DNA from 2 places in the Pantoea nemavictus genome. Region 2 is predicted to be linked to the other one. Evidence: predicted binding sites of a transcription regulator. Region 2 holds the regulator's gene; the other holds the start of a gene.
The links. Region 2 encodes Fur, which represses iron uptake genes when iron is present. Its sites were predicted from a motif close to ATAATAATGAGAACNACTATCAA; they were not measured.
Positions count from the first base shown of each region.

Region 1: WH298_RS21255 (TonB-dependent siderophore receptor) is a predicted target of Fur. The motif match lies at 4,395-4,417, and genes of this name have one in related genera.

Region 1 is NZ_JBBGZW010000002.1:321,503-329,403, reverse strand. Features, by position in the region: gene WH298_RS21270 (MurR/RpiR family transcriptional regulator) at 1-144, shown strand, start outside; gene WH298_RS21265 (DMT family transporter) at 147-1,064, opposite strand; gene WH298_RS21260 (alpha/beta fold hydrolase) at 1,235-2,149, shown strand; gene WH298_RS21255 (TonB-dependent siderophore receptor) at 2,167-4,338, opposite strand; gene WH298_RS21250 (ABC transporter substrate-binding protein) at 4,839-5,735, shown strand; gene WH298_RS21245 (amino acid ABC transporter permease) at 5,732-6,655, shown strand; gene WH298_RS21240 (amino acid ABC transporter ATP-binding protein) at 6,648-7,409, shown strand; gene WH298_RS21235 (molybdopterin-dependent oxidoreductase) at 7,463-7,901, shown strand, end outside.
Region 2 is NZ_JBBGZW010000001.1:3,358,428-3,366,328, reverse strand. Features, by position in the region: gene pgm (phosphoglucomutase (alpha-D-glucose-1,6-bisphosphate-dependent)) at 1-414, opposite strand, end outside; gene seqA (replication initiation negative regulator SeqA) at 439-978, opposite strand; gene ybfF (esterase) at 1,227-1,991, shown strand; gene ybfE (LexA regulated protein) at 2,160-2,435, shown strand; gene fldA (flavodoxin FldA) at 2,573-3,103, shown strand; gene fur (ferric iron uptake transcriptional regulator) at 3,458-3,907, shown strand; gene WH298_RS15400 (hypothetical protein) at 3,968-4,363, opposite strand; gene glnS (glutamine--tRNA ligase) at 4,598-6,265, opposite strand; gene nagE (N-acetylglucosamine-specific PTS transporter subunit IIBC) at 6,418-7,901, opposite strand, start outside.

The DNA of each region.
Region 1 (7,901 bases), on a different contig from region 2:
CGTATGCCGCTGCACGGCACGGTGCTGGTGTGTCTGGAAATGCTGATTCTGTCGGTGGCTTCAGCGACCTCAACGCGTACGGTAAAAACCATGAAGCGCATTCAGGATCTCAATCGATCGCTGAAGCCCGGCGGGAAAAAGTAAGCCTATTTATTCGCGCCGCTCTTTAGCGTGGCGCGCTTGCCCAATCCATTACTGGTCACCAGCCACACTGCACAAACAATCAGCAGCGAGCCGCCAATAAAGCCCTGATTTATCTGCTCACCCAATACTAACCAGCCCCACAAAATACCGAAGGGCGGGATCATAAAGGTGACGGTTAAGGTGCGTAGCGGACCAATATCAGCCAGCAAACGGAAGTAGAGGATGTAGGCGAGGGCGGTACAGATAAAACCAATCGCCAAAATGCAGGCCCATACTTGCGGGATTTGCCAGCTGGCGGCAGGCGTTTGCGGTGCGCTGAAGGCGAAGAACGGCAGTAAAAATAGCGATGCGCCGAGTTGGCTACCAAACGCTACCTTGGTGGCGTCTAATCCGCCACGCGCGCCGATCCAGCGTTTCGCCAGAAAACCCGCCACGCCGTAACAGGCGGTCGCCACTAAACAGGCCAAAATCCCGAAGATTAACGCACTGCTTAAGTGGGCTTCGCCGGTGGTGCTGATGACAATAATGCCGGCAAATCCTGCAGTCATGCTCAGCACTTTATTGAGCGTCAGCTTATCGTCGAAGAATGCTGCACCGATAAGCACGCCCATGAGCGGCGTGGTGGCATTGAGAATCGCGGAGTAGCCGGCAGGCAGCACGCGCGCCGCCAGACAATACATCAGGAACGGAATGGCGGAGTTGATCACGCCCAACAGCATCGCCCAGCCCAGTTTGCCGACAAAGCGACGCGGAATACGCATCACCGCCATGATAATCAACAAACCCAACATGCCGCATAACACACGTAAAAATGCGGTGTTTACCGCGCCCAACGCCGGTACGGCAATGCGCATAAACAAAAAACTGGCACCCCAAATCGCCGCCAGCAGCAGCAGTCGCAACAAATCCGATGTTCGCATAGGTTTCACAATTGTTAAGAAAGATTCGCGCACAGAATAGCAAACAACCCACTGCGTAGTGGTCGCCATTTATGGCGACCGCCTCCCGCGTTGAAGAAAGATTCCCTGGCGGCGCAATCATCATGTACTATTTAGGAATTGATCATTTCCTAAATGTGCGGAGAGTCACTATGTCAGCTTCAGTATTAAAAGACGCGCCCGGTTGGACGCAGCCCTTTGCGCCACTCGACGGTTTTTCTCACCATTACGCCACCGTTGATGGCGTGCGCTTGCACTATGTCAGCGGCGGTAACGTAAACGGTGAAACCCTGCTACTGCTGGCCGGTTTTCCGCAAAGCTGGTTTGCCTGGCGTCAGGTGATGGCGCTGTTGGGCGATCGCTACTTTATTGTTGCGCCGGATCTGCCCGGGCAGGGCGATTCCGACAAACCGCTCAGCGGCTACGACACTACCTCGCTGGCGCAGAAAGTGCAGGGCTTGATGCAGCAGCTGAACCACTCGCGCTACTACCTTGCCGCGCATGATGTGGGCGCCTGGGTTGCCTGGCCTTATGCCACGCTGTATGGCGATCAAGTGAAAAAGCTGGCGCTGCTCGATGCCGGTATTCCTGGCGTGACCTTACCGGAAGCATTGCCCGCTACGCCGGATAAAGCGTGGAAAACCTGGCACTTTGCCTTCCACCTGTTGCCGGATCTACCGGAAGTCTTAATTGAGGGTCGCGAAACGGTTTATCTTGAATGGTTCCTGAAACGCAAAGCGGCTAGCCCGATGGTATTCACCGATGAGGATATGGCGGAATACACCCGTTTATTACAGCAGAAGGGCGCCATACGCGCGGGGATGGCGGCTTACCGCGAAGTGACGGTGTCGGCGGCACAAAATCGGGATTTACTGCGAGAGCGGGGCAAATTAACGCTGCCGCTGCTGGCTATCAGCGCCGATCAAGGTTCGATTGCCGATATGGCGTTGCCGCTTGGAGAGTTTGCGGCAAATGTCACGGGAATTAAGATCGCGCACTGCGGTCACTTCATCCCAGATGAGCAACCGCAGGCGCTAGCCGAAGCGTTAAGCGAGTTCTTTATTTAGGTGACGCTGTCACTTAATCAGAACGACATCGTTACCCCGGCATAATAAGCGCGGCCCGGTTCATTGTAGGTTGAAGCACCCGAATTCTCGCGGTAAATGCGTTTATCAAACAGGTTGTTGATACCTGCATTGGCGCGCAGATTTTTGGTGATGTCGTAATTGACGTTCAGACCAAACACCGAATACGGGCTGATCTCTCTCGAGGTCATGTTGCTGGCATCGATAACGGTCTCAACATTCTGACGCGGTTTCTGGCGGCCATACTGCGTCCAGTTGATATTGGCGCTAAGATCTTGTGTCGCCTGCCACTCCAACTGAGAGTTGATGGTAAATTCCGGGATCACTGACAGCGGATTGCCGGTTTTCTTGCTCTCAGAGCGGAACATGTAGGTGGCGTTGGTACGCCATTCCAGCGTATCGGCAATCAAAGGGATGGTTAGGTTACCTTCCAGCCCTTCAACAATCGCCTTTCCGCCGTTTTCCCAGCGCAGCACGTTGTAAGTTGGATTAGTGCTGGAATAGACCGGTTCGGTACCAGAAACGATCTTGTTCTTATAATCGTTGCGGAACCAGGTGATGCCCGCCACATAACCCTCATTACTGAACTCCAGCCCAATCTCTTTATTGACGCTGGTTTCCGCATCAAGGTCTTTATTGCCTAATAAATAGCATCGGCTAAGGCCAATTGGGCAACCGTTGCCGCGCGTTGAAAGCAGATAACCCGGCGTTGACTGATACAGATTGGGTGCTTTAAACACCCGTGCAATACCGGCTTTTAAGGTGAAGTATTCCCCCAGGCCTTGCGAGACGTTGAGGCTCGGGCTCCAGTTCGCGCCAAATTGATCGTGATAATCAAATCGCAGGCCGGGAATCACTTCGGTGCTATCGGTCGCGGCGATGTTGTCTTCAAAAAAGAGTGAACTGAGGGTGGCGCTATTTTTACTGCTGCGCTGCGAGGGATCGCCAGAGCTGTCGGGCAGATTCACACCGGGCGCGCTAGCTGCCAGCATTGAAGCCGGATCGTTCAACTCATCGCGGTTCCACTCGGCACCGAGAGTAACGGTTTGATCAACCAGCAGCTGCAGCGGGAAGTTGATTTCACCGCCTGCACGATAGCTTTCTAATCGGCTGGTGGCATAGGTGTCGCTGTTGATCATCCCTTCGGTACGGCCTGCGGTACCTTCCTGCAAGCGGGTGTTATTGGTTTTCTCGTAGTTGAAGTTGAGCTTCGAGGTGCCCCAATCCCAAATCCCGTTATGCGCAATACCATAGCTTTGGCGATACATGCGGTTGGTCTCATCGCCATACAGCGATTCCACTAAGCCGCCGGTGCTGGCGTTGCTATTACTGTTTTGCGTATCACCGGCGTAGATATTGCCCTGACGGCTGTAGCCGTAAGAGAAGTCAACGATTTGCAGCGGGGTGATTTTCCACGACAGCACCGTGTTGATGTCTTTGTTACGCACGCCCTCGCGACCTGCCGCGTAGGAGCCATTTTCAGCGGTGTTGATATCGAACGCATCGGCATCGGTACGGTTGATGTTGCCGTACAGCCGCATGGTTAGCGCATCACCGGCCAGTGGACCGCTGAGGTTGAAGTTGGCGCGGCGCGTATCACCCTCTTTGTCATTTTCTGGCTGGCTGGTATAGAGCGACAGCGAACCGTGCCAGTCGTTGGTAGGGCGCTTAGTGATGATATTCACCACGCCACCTGCCGCCCCGGAACCGTAGCGCGCAGCGGCTGGACCACGAATCACTTCAATGCGCTCGACCATCTCTGCGGGCACCCAGTTGGTGTCGCCACGAGAATCGCGTTCGCCGCGCCAGCTATAGCGCACCGAGTTACGAGAGGAGACAGGCACGCCGTCAATCATCACCAGGGTGTTCTCCGGGCCCATGCCACGGATATCAATTTGTCGGTTGTTGCCGCGGCTGCCGCTGGCACCGTTTCCGGTCAGGTTCACGCCCGGCATTTTGCGGATGATGTCTGAGAGATCGTTAACAGGGGGATTTTTCTTGATGTCTTCAGCGGTGATGGTGGACACACCCGGTTGCTGTTTGAGCTCCTGCTCGGCGGTGACAATCATTGATTCATCGTCAGCCAGCTTTTCTACGGTTTCAGCTGCAAAAGCCGGCGAGGTTAGCATTCCCGCTAAAAAAAGCGCAATCGGACGCTTTTTGCCACGCATGGTTACATTCACTTAAGTTTTCTCCCTGTTACGTTAACAATTGTAAGTAAATGCGCATGATAATGATAATGCTTCTCATTGTATATCTGGCATGACAAACCTTTACACATCAGTGGCATCATGGAGATAGGTGAGAGAATTCCTGGTGATTAGACGAATCTGTTATGACTAAGAAGAGTTTTGTCAGTTCAGTCAGCAAAAGCAGGTAGTTGATTCGCTAGCAAAATCTGAAATGTGGGCGCATTTCTACGCGTCCGCCATAGCCGAAAAGCCAGTTTTAATGGATTTGCATCTCTATTCCCATTTTTCGGCAATAGATATGTATTTTTTGCATTTGTGATTGTTATCTAAGTTCCAGAGAATGCTAATCGGGACGTAATGAGGATGACAATTCCTTCCACCACGCGCCTTCGCGCGGGTGAGTCTGGAGAAAAAACCATCGCTACCTCAACGCCTTTTCCCTGTGGGGAAACATTTTATAAATCAGGAGAAAGGTTCCAGTGAAATTCGCAAAAGGTTTAACTCTTTTTGCGCTCGCTCTGAGTGCACACACCGCGTTCGCCGCCGATGAAAATGTCCCAACTGACAGCTCAATTCATGTGCAGGCCGATCCTGCATTGAAAAGCCTGCTGCCTGCAGATGTGGTTAAACGTGGCTACATTGTGGCCGGAACCAACCCCAACACGCCGCCAACCACCTTCTATAAAGAAGACAACAAAACCCTGGCCGGTCGTGAAATCGATATCATGAATGCCGTGGGTGAGCGCCTGGGAATCCAGGTTCAGTGGCGCGATACCGGCGGTTTCGACAACATTATTCCGGGCCTGAAAACCGGTCGTTACGATGTGGCGCTCTCAAACATCAACGCCACCCCGGCGCGCGCCAAAATCATCGACTTTGTCGGTTATTACGATGCTAGCCGCCTGGGCATTATCTCGCGTAAAGATGCCAATATTGCCCCGTTCAAAAACCTGTCAGATGTCTGCGGTAAAGAAGTCGGTGCCGGTTCCGGTACCACGCAGGTCACGCGTCTCGAAGAAGCCAGCAAAGCCTGTGAAGCCGCCGGTAACAAACCTATCAAGGTGTCGGTATTCCCGGATCGTCCAGCGGGCGTGCAGGCAGTGGTAAGTGGTCGCGTGCCGATGTTCCTCGGCCCGTACGAAGGTTTGCTGTGGCAGGTGAAAGTGATCAAACCGTTGACCATGAGCGGCGAAATCACCGTGCACGATGCGCCAGTTTCTGTCGCCTTCCCGAAAGATTCAGCGCTGGAGCCAGCGGTACAGGCGGCACTGAACTCGCTGATCAAAGATGGCAGCTACAACAAGATCCTCGACAACTGGGGCATCGGTTTTGGTGCTGTTAAACAAGCCAAACGCAATCAGGAAATCTTTCAATGAGTGACATTCACCACCATACCGACGACCTGAAAATCGTCGGCAAACGTTACTACGGACGCTGGCTGAGTGCGCTGGTGGTGCTGTTGTGCGTGGTGGCGATGGCGCACTCGATGATTAACAATCCACGCTTCGAATGGAGCGTGATTGCGGAAAACTTCACCGGCGAGTCGATCCTGCAAGGCGTGTTGATGACGCTGCAGCTCACCGCCATCTCTGTGGTGCTGGGGTTTGCTTTTGGTACGGTGCTGGCGCTGATGCGCCTCTCCTCCAATCCGGTGCTGGTGGGCGTGAGCTGGTTTTATACCTGGTTCTTCCGCGGTGTGCCGATGCTGGTGCAGCTGTTCCTGTGGTACAACATTGCGGCGCTTTATCCGACTATCGCACTCTCCATTCCCGGCCTTGGTGAAATCTGGAGCACTCAATCGAACGCGCTGGTGAGCCCCTTCAGTGCTGCGGTGATCGCGCTGGTGATGCACCAATCCGCGTACGCCGCTGAGATTGTGCGTGCCGGTATCCAGAGTGTCGGCAACGGCCAGCTGGAAGCGGCGCGTGCGCTGGGCTATCGCCCGTCACAGATTTTCCGCCATACCGTATTACCGCAGGCGATGCGCGCCATCATGCCGCCCGCCGGTAACGAAATTATTGGTCAGCTGAAAACCACTGCGGTGGTCTCGGTGATCTCACTGCAGGACGTGCTGTTTTCGGCGCAGATTATCTATCAGCGTACCTATGAAGTGATTCCGCTGCTGCTGGTTGCCACGCTGTGGTATCTGCTGATGACCTCGGTGTTGTCGGTGGGGCAGTTCTATGTGGAGCGCTATTTTGGACGTGGTGTGACGCGCCGGGAAAAACGCAGCTTGTTGAAATCGCTGCCGGGCTTCTCAGCGGCCAAAGCAGAAAGGAGCGTCAGCAATGGGTGAAGCCATCGCCTTACGTAAAGTCACCAAGCGCTTCTCAGGCGTCACCATTCTTGATGAAGTGAATCTGGATATTCCGGCCGGTTCGGTGACGGTGATCCTGGGGCCATCGGGCTCAGGAAAATCGACGCTGCTGCGCTGCATCAACCATCTGGAAAAACTCGACGGTGGCACCATTCGCATCGGCGGCGAAATCATTGGCTATAAGCAGAAAGGCCAGGCACTGCACGAGTTGAGCAGCAGCGAAGTGGCGCGCCAGCGTGCCGAAATCGGCATGGTGTTCCAGCAGTTCAACCTGTTTCCGCATCGTACCGTGTTGCAAAACATCGTTGATGCGCCGATGCGGGTGAAGAAGCAGAGCCGCCAGCAGGCAACCAGCAAAGCGTTGTCGCTGCTAAAGCAGGTGGGTTTATCCGGTCGTGAAGATGAGTGGCCGCAGAATCTCTCCGGTGGGCAACAGCAGCGCGTGGCGATTGCCCGTGCGCTGGCCATGGATCCTGGCGTGATGCTGTTTGATGAACCTACCTCAGCGCTCGATCCAGAACTGGTCGGCGAAGTGTTACAGGTGATTCAACAGCTGGCGCACTCCGGCATCACCATGGTGGTGGTGACGCATGAGATTGGTTTTGCGCGCGAGGTTGCCGACAACATTGTCTTTATGGAGAGCGGCAAAATCGTGGCGGCTGGGCCAACCCAGCAGGTCCTCGACGACCCGGAAAACGGGCGCGTAAGAAATTTTATTGCCACAGTCCTCTAGGATTGCAACGGTGCCTCAGGCACCGTTTTTCATTTTTAATGCCAGGAAAAGTGATGACGCAAAAATCGGTAATGCACAGCGCCCACTGGGGCGCTTTTCATGCCCAGCAACAGGGCGATCGGCTCAGCATCGAACCGTTTAAGGGCGATCCCGATCCCAGTCCGCTGCTACAAAATTTCCGTACCGCCTTAAACCATCCGGCGCGCGTCTCCCGTCCGATGGTGCGTCGTGGCTGGCTGGAGAGTGGCCCGGGCCCGGACGATCGGCGCGGTAACGACGAATATGTGGCGGTGAGCTGGGACGAGGCTTACGCATTAGTGGCGCGTGAACTGCAGCGCGTCGGCGACACTTACGGTCCGGAAGGCATTTTCGGCGGCTCTTACGGCTGGTCGAGCGCGGGACGCTTCCACCATGCACAGAGCCAGGTACATCGCTTCCTCAATACCACGCTCGGCGGCTATGTGCGCTCGGTCAACAGCTACAGCTCGGGTT
Region 2 (7,901 bases):
CGCCTGCGCGCCGCCGCGTTTGTTGTGCTCAAGAATGGCATTAGAGATGGCAGGCGTCGGCGTGTAACCATTGTCCTGCTGTACAATCACGTCCACGCCGTTAGCGGCCAGCACTTCCAGCACCGACAAGATCGCCGGCTCAGACAGTGCGTGCGTGTCTTTACCCACGTAGCACGGTCCGGTGATGCCGTTCTTTTTGCGCTCTTCAGCAATCGCCTGCGCGATCGCTAAAATGTGCTGTTCGTTGAAGCTTTGGCGTCCCGCGCTACCGCGATGGCCTGAAGTGCCAAATTTCACCGCATGATCCGGATTCGCCACATCGGGCTTCAGGACGTAATACTGCGAGGTTAATTGTGCAACGTTAATCAAATCGCTCTGCTGGGCAGGCTGCCCGGCACGGGGGTGATTGGCCATTGGCGCTTCTCCCTGACGCTTCAGTTAAATGGTGCCGCGAACTTTCTCTGTCAGTTCCTGAGGGAACTGCATAGCCAGCATGATGTGTTCCACCATGCTGCATTTGCGACCTGTATTGGTATTCGTGATCACCCAGTACGGCGTGCCGGGAACATGCTTCGGCTTAGTATGGGTGCCATTTTGCAGCAGCGTGTGCTCGTCGCCCGCAAAGTAGACGCGGGTACGGCCCTGCAGCGAAGCCGTAGCTTCAGCAAACGCAGCCGGATCAAGACGATAGAGCGTTGACAGTACCAGCATGAAGCGGTTTACCGCCTTATTCTGCTCGGCATATTCGTCGGAAAGCAGCAGCTCACGTACCGCGCGCACACGATCCTGAGGACGCGCTTCGCGACTCGCTGAAGGTGCTTCTTTCACTGACGCACCCGCGGCGGGCGCAGCAGCTGCGCTCTGGCCGGCGGTGAACTTCAACATGCGGCGCAAAATATCTGAGGCGCTTTCACCAATGTGCTGCGTGTGGCTGGCAATATAACGGTAGAGTTCTTCGTCAACTTCAATCGTTTTCATCTTTTTCCGTACGATTCTGGCAAATGACAGAACCACGCATTATTGCAACGGCCTTAGCAAAATCCAGTCGTGCAAAACGTGAGCGGGTTCTAACATAAGGATTATAAAGTTAAATCCGTGGCAGCCGATAGCGTTGGCAACGTTTCCGGGCAAAAGTCGGAATATGCCCTAATGCCCGCCGGCCTGACTGCTGGACAGGTGAATCCATGATAACCTAAGCCAAGGTCACAACCGTAAGAACTTTAGCCATGATTTTGAACGCCCGTCTGCAAACTGAACAATCAGCCTCTGATGCCACACCCATTCTGTTAATCCATGGTCTTTTTGGCAGCCTTGATAACCTCGGCGTATTAGCGCGCGGGGTGCGTGATGCACGCCCAACATTGCAGGTTGATGTGCGTAACCACGGCCTGTCTGCACGCAGTGAGGTGATGAATTATCACGCCATGGCGCAGGACATGGTCGAAACGTTGGATGCGCACAACATTGAACGCGCTAGCGTAATCGGCCACTCAATGGGCGGCAAAATCGCTATGGCGCTCAGTGCCATAGCGCCAGAACGCATAGAAAAAATGGTGATGATCGATATCGCGCCGGTTGATTATCAAACTCGCCGCCATGACGAAATCTTTGCCGCTATCCGTGCCGTTAGCGCTGCTGGCGTGACGCGCCGCAGTGAAGCGGCTGAGGTGATGCGTCAGCACATTAATGAGGATGGCGTGATTCAGTTCATCCTCAAGTCGTTTGCCGAAGGTGAATGGCGCTTTAATGTGCCGGTGCTGTGGGAGAATTACACCACCATTTCCGGCTGGGAAGAGGTGCCTGCATGGCCGCACCCTGCGCTGTTTATTCGTGGTGGCGACTCGCCCTATCTGGATAATCAGCATCGCGATGCGCTATTGCGTCAATTCCCACAGGCACACGCGCATGTGATTAGCGGGGCCGGACATTGGGTGCATGCAGAGAAACCTGAGGCGGTGCTACGCGCGGTGCGTCGATTTTTTAACCTGTAAAAGCAAAAGCTTGCCGCGTGCGCTTTAGGGTTGGCGTCAAGGAAGGCGCTGGAGTATCATGTCGCGCTAAAAATTTGCCACGGATGATTTTTTCACCGTGGTCGGGCCGATAATGTTTTAATCGCGCAGCGCCTTTCCGCCGTTCGCGCCCACTCAGTTTTACAAACCATGGCAAAAGAACAGACAGACCGCACTACGCTTGATCTCTTTGCAGACGAGCGGCGTCCTGGTCGCCCGAAAACCAGCCCGCTGACGCGTGATGAACAATTACGCATCAACAAACGTAATCAGCTCAAGCGCGATAAAGTGCGTGGGCTGCGTCGTGTCGAGCTGAAGATGTCCAGCGAGGCGGTTGACGCGCTCAGCACGCTGGCCGACCAGCAAAACATCAGTCGCAGCGAATTGATTGAACAAATGCTGCTGGCACAGCTCAAACTGTCGTAACGCGCGAAGACCGCACGCTGGAACACAAAGTCACGGCTTTACAAGTTCCGCACTTTTTACCGGTCTGCTATTATTCGCATTACTGTGCAGTCAACTGACTTACTTTCACAATCAGGATCTAAGAGGTTACCTAACCCATGGCAATCGTAGGCATTTTCTTCGGCAGCGATACCGGCAACACTGAAAACATTGCAAAAATGATCCAGAAACAACTGGGTAAAGATGTCGCCGAAGTGCATGACATTGCTAAGAGCACCAAAGAAGATCTCGATGCGTTCGATATCCTGCTGCTGGGCATTCCAACCTGGTATTATGGTGAAGCGCAGTGTGACTGGGATGATTTCTTCCCGACGCTGGAAGAGATTGATTTCAATGGCAAGCTGGTAGCGCTGTTTGGTTGTGGCGATCAGGAAGATTACGCCGAATACTTCTGCGACGCGATGGGCACCATCCGCGACATCATTGAGCCGAATGGTGCAGTCATCGTCGGCCACTGGCCAACCGAAGGCTACCATTTTGAAGCATCTAAAGGTTTGGCCGATGATAAACACTTCCTCGGTCTGGCGATTGACGAAGACCGTCAACCCGAACTGACCAATGAGCGCGTTGAAACCTGGGTGAAGCAGATCTTCGATGAACTGCAGCTGAAAGAGATTATTGAAGCGTAATCCCCTGCTCTGCCCGATGTGCGCGCAAGTTCACATCGGGCAACGGAATTTCCTATAAAAATAATAGCTACGGTTTTTTAACTTTTCCCCGCAAATCTGTAGAATACCCGCAATGGTCATCCGCTTATTCCTCTGGCATTAGAATGAGGCTGAGTGAAATGGAATCCAAAACCCAAGCGTCTTGAAGGCGTTAGTGACATTATCCTTACTGCTTTTGGTGATTAAGGACGTTGCCTTGGTTTTCATTTCACTGCTTGAGTTCTATAATGAGACGCAAATGAGAATGCGCGTTGACCTAAACATTCAAGGCCCCTGCGCCGCAAGTGACTAGCAAAGTAACAGGACAATATCCGCATGACTGACAACAACTCCGCATTGAAGAAGGCTGGCCTGAAAGTCACGCTCCCCAGACTGAAAATTCTGGAAGTGCTTCAGGGACCCGGACCCGAGTCCCATCACGTCAGTGCGGAGGATTTGTATAAGCGCCTGATCGATATGGGCGAAGAGATTGGTCTGGCAACGGTATATCGCGTTCTTAACCAGTTTGACGACGCGGGCATCGTTACCCGTCATAATTTTGAAGGCGGTAAATCTGTCTTTGAACTGACCCAGCAACATCACCACGATCACCTGATTTGCCTCGATTGCGGCAAGGTTATCGAATTTAGCGATGAATCAATTGAAACGCGTCAGCGTGAAATTGCCACTCGCCATGGTATCAAACTCAGTAACCACAGCCTGTACTTGTACGGTCACTGTGCTCTGGGAGACTGCCGCGAAGACGACACGCTCCACGATAAGTAATTGAGTGTGCTATGCAGTATAAAAAAACCGGCGCTTGAGCCGGTTTTTTTATACCTGAAATCAGGCAACGATGGTTTCTTGCAGGTAACGCCAGCGCGGAATGCTGGTGCTGCAATCGAGAACCGCCAGTGAAATGCGGCTCTGATTGATGCCATTCATCATTTGTAATTCACGATATTGAATCGTCACCTCTTCGCTTTGCTGCGAGATAATGGCGTGCTCACTGGTCGCAATACGCATGCCTTCGCGTTGCCCATTCAATTGGCGAAACAGCGTTTCCATCTCATTAAGATCCAACTGTTTACCTTGCGGTGTCACCATTTTAAATTCGGGATGAAAGTGCGATAAAAACAGATCAATGCTGTCATCACTGCCTTCAACCTGATTGAAAATACGTTCGATAAGCTGATGTAATACAACCACACTGTGCTTGGCTTCCAGGGCAAGACTTGTCATTTTTTATCCTTTGATAACCCGCGGAGCAACGTTTGAGTGCGCATAGCCTACCTGAAAAAAAGTTTTTCACACTGGCAAATGGTTTAATTTTGCTAAAGTCAGAATAGTCGTAAATGAGGAATTAATCGCATCAACAGGAAGGCAGCATAAAAGATTGCAGGTGGCCAAATAGAGGCAATAAAAAAGGGCGATTGCTCGCCCTTTCATGATCTTATCGTGTTAGCGACAAAATAATTAATCGCCGATTTTCGCCCAGGTATCGCGCAATCCAACGGTGCGGTTAAACACCAATTTTGACGGCTGCGAATAAACGCTATCAGCACAGAAGTAGCCTTCACGTTCGAACTGATACGGTGCCATTGAATCGGCCTCGCGCAGACCAGGCTCAACGAAGCCCTGTTTAGTTTCGAGTGAGTTCGGGTTAATGGTGGTGAGGAAATCCTCAGCCGCGCCCGGATTTGGCACACTAAACAGACGATCATACAGGCGGAATTCCGCCGGCAACGCGTGAATTGCAGAAACCCAATGGATAACGCCTTTCACTTTACGCCCATCAGCAGGATCTTTGCTCAGCGTATCAACATCGCAAGTACAGTAGATACAGGTGATATTGCCTTCATCATCCTTCGCTACACGTTCAGCACGGATCACGTAAGCATTACGCAGACGCACTTCTTTACCCAGCACCAGACGCTTGTATTGTTTATTGGCTTCTTCGCGGAAGTCAGCGCGATCGATCCACACTTCACGGCTGAATGGCACTTCACGCGTACCCATCTCCGGTTTGTTAGGATGATTTGGCATGGTGATGATCTCTTCGTGACCCGCTGGCAGATTTTCAATCACCACCTTCAGGGGATCCATCACGGCCATCGCACGCGGCGCGTTTTCATTGAGATCGTCACGAATGCACGACTCCAGTGAAGCCATTTCTACGATATTGTCCTGCTTAGTAACGCCAATGCGGCGGCAGAACTCACGAATCGAAGCCGAGCTGTAACCACGACGACGCAAACCGGAAACGGTCAGCATGCGCGGATCGTCCCAGCCTTCCACAACTTTTTCGCTCACCAGCTGAGTCAGTTTACGCTTGGACATCACTGCGTATTCCAGATTCAGACGTGAAAACTCATACTGACGCGGGTGCACCGGAATGGTGATGTTATCCAGCACCCAATCGTACAGACGACGGTTATCCTGGAACTCCAGCGTGCAGAGAGAATGCGTAATACCTTCAATCGCATCAGAAATGCAGTGAGTGAAGTCGTACATTGGATAGATGCACCACTTGCTGCCAGTCTGATGGTGATCGGCAAACTTGATGCGATACAGCACGGGATCGCGCATCACGATAAAGCTGGATGCCATATCGATTTTGGCACGTAAACAGGCTTTGCCCTCTTCGAAGCCACCATCGCGCATTTTCTGGAACAGCGCTAAGTTCTCTTCCACGCTGCGATCGCGATACGGGCTGTTTTTGCCTGGTGCTGTGAGAGAACCGCGATACTCGCGGATCTCATCTGCCGACAATTCATCAACATACGCCAAGCCTTTATTAATCAGCTCAACGGCATAGTTGAAGAGTTGGTCGAAGTAGTCTGAGGAGTAACGAATGTTGCCGCTCCACTCAAAGCCCAGCCATTGCACGTCACGCTTTATGGATTCGACAAACTCCAGATCTTCTTTCACTGGGTTGGTGTCGTCGAAACGCAGGTTGCACTGCCCCTGGTAATCTTGTGCGATACCAAAGTTCAGGCAGATAGATTTCGCATGGCCAATATGCAGATAACCATTGGGCTCAGGCGGGAAACGGGTATGCACAGTGTTGTGCTTACCGCTCGCCAAATCTTCGTCGATGATCTGACGAATAAAGTTCGTTGGGCGGGCTTCAGCCTCACTCATCTCAAAATCCTCAAAAGCTATAACGGGTGATTTGTACCACGAAGTAACGGAGTATGATCCACAAAGCGCAGGAGGGAAACAACCGTTTGTTGGTCGTTTTAAAACAAAAAAGGCAGGAATCGCTTCCTGCCTTCTGGCTCAATCACAAGGACTTAGCCTTTAACCTCGTACAGCGGAGTTTGACCTGCAACCACTGAACCGGTTGCCAGTAAATTCAGACCCGCGAAATCATCGCTATTACTGACGACGACTGGACTGATCATCGAGCGCGCGTTGGCGTTGAGATAATCCAGATCCATTTCGAGGATTGGCTGACCTGCTGTTACCGTTGCGCCCTCTTCCACCAGACGCGTGAAACCTTTACCTTCCAGCGCAACCGTATCCAGACCCATGTGCACCACAATCTCAACGCCATTTTCCGCTTCGAGGCAGAACGCATGGTTAGTGTTGAAGATCTTCACCACGGTGCCAGCAGTTGGCGCGACAACGGTTTTTCCGGTTGGCTTGATTGCCAGACCATCACCCACTGCTTTACTGGCGAACGCTTCATCAGGAACATTTTCCAGCGCAACAATTTCACCGGTAACCGGAGCCAGTAACGTAGCGATTACCGCTTTTTCACTGTTCAGTACCGCCTGCGGTTTTGCCGCTGGAGCCGGTGCTACAGGTGACGCCGCTGCAGATGCCGCAACCGGGCCTTTGCTCAGTACCGTTTTCATCGCTGTAGCAATGCTTTCAGCCTGGGTGCCGACGATAACCTGTACGCTCTGTTTGTTCAGGCGAATCACACCTGAAGCACCCAGACGCTTAGCGACGCCTTCATTTACCTGTGCAGAGTCTTTGACGTTCAGACGCAGTCGGGTAATACAGGCATCGATGGTCGTGAGGTTTTCAGAACCACCCACGGCTGCAATGTAACGGCGCGCCAAAGATTCGGTTTGGCTTTCACCATTACCGCTATGGTCGACATTCACATCATAACCATCGGTTTCATCGCCCGCAGAGAGTTCACGACCCGGTGTCATCAGGTTAAATTTCTGAATGGTGAAGCGGAACACCGCATAGTAGATAACGAAGAACACCAGACCTTGTGGGATCAGCATCCACCAGTGCACGGCCAGCGGGTTGCGCGTCGATAGCACCATATCCACCAGACCCGCACTGAAGCCGAAACCGGCAATCCACTGCATGCTCGCGGCGATGAACACGGAGAGACCGGTCAGTGCAGCGTGAATCACATACAGTACCGGCGCCACGAACATGAAGGAGAACTCCAGCGGTTCGGTAATACCGGTAAAGAAGGCCGCAAATGCTGCCGCCAGCATGATACCGCCGACTTTGGCGCGGTTTTCTGGACGGGCGCAGTGATAAATTGCCAGCGCTGCCCCCGGAAGACCAAACATCATGATTGGGAAGAAGCCCGCCTGATAACGACCGGTGATACCTGGGATACCCGTACCTTCCGCGATAGACTGTGCGCCGCCCAGGAATTTAGGAATATCGTTGATACCCGCGACGTCGAACCAGAACACTGAGTTCAGCGCATGATGCAGGCCAACAGGAATCAGCAAGCGGTTAAAGAAGGCATAGACACCCGCACCCACTGAGCCCATCTTCTGAATGTGCTCACCGAAGC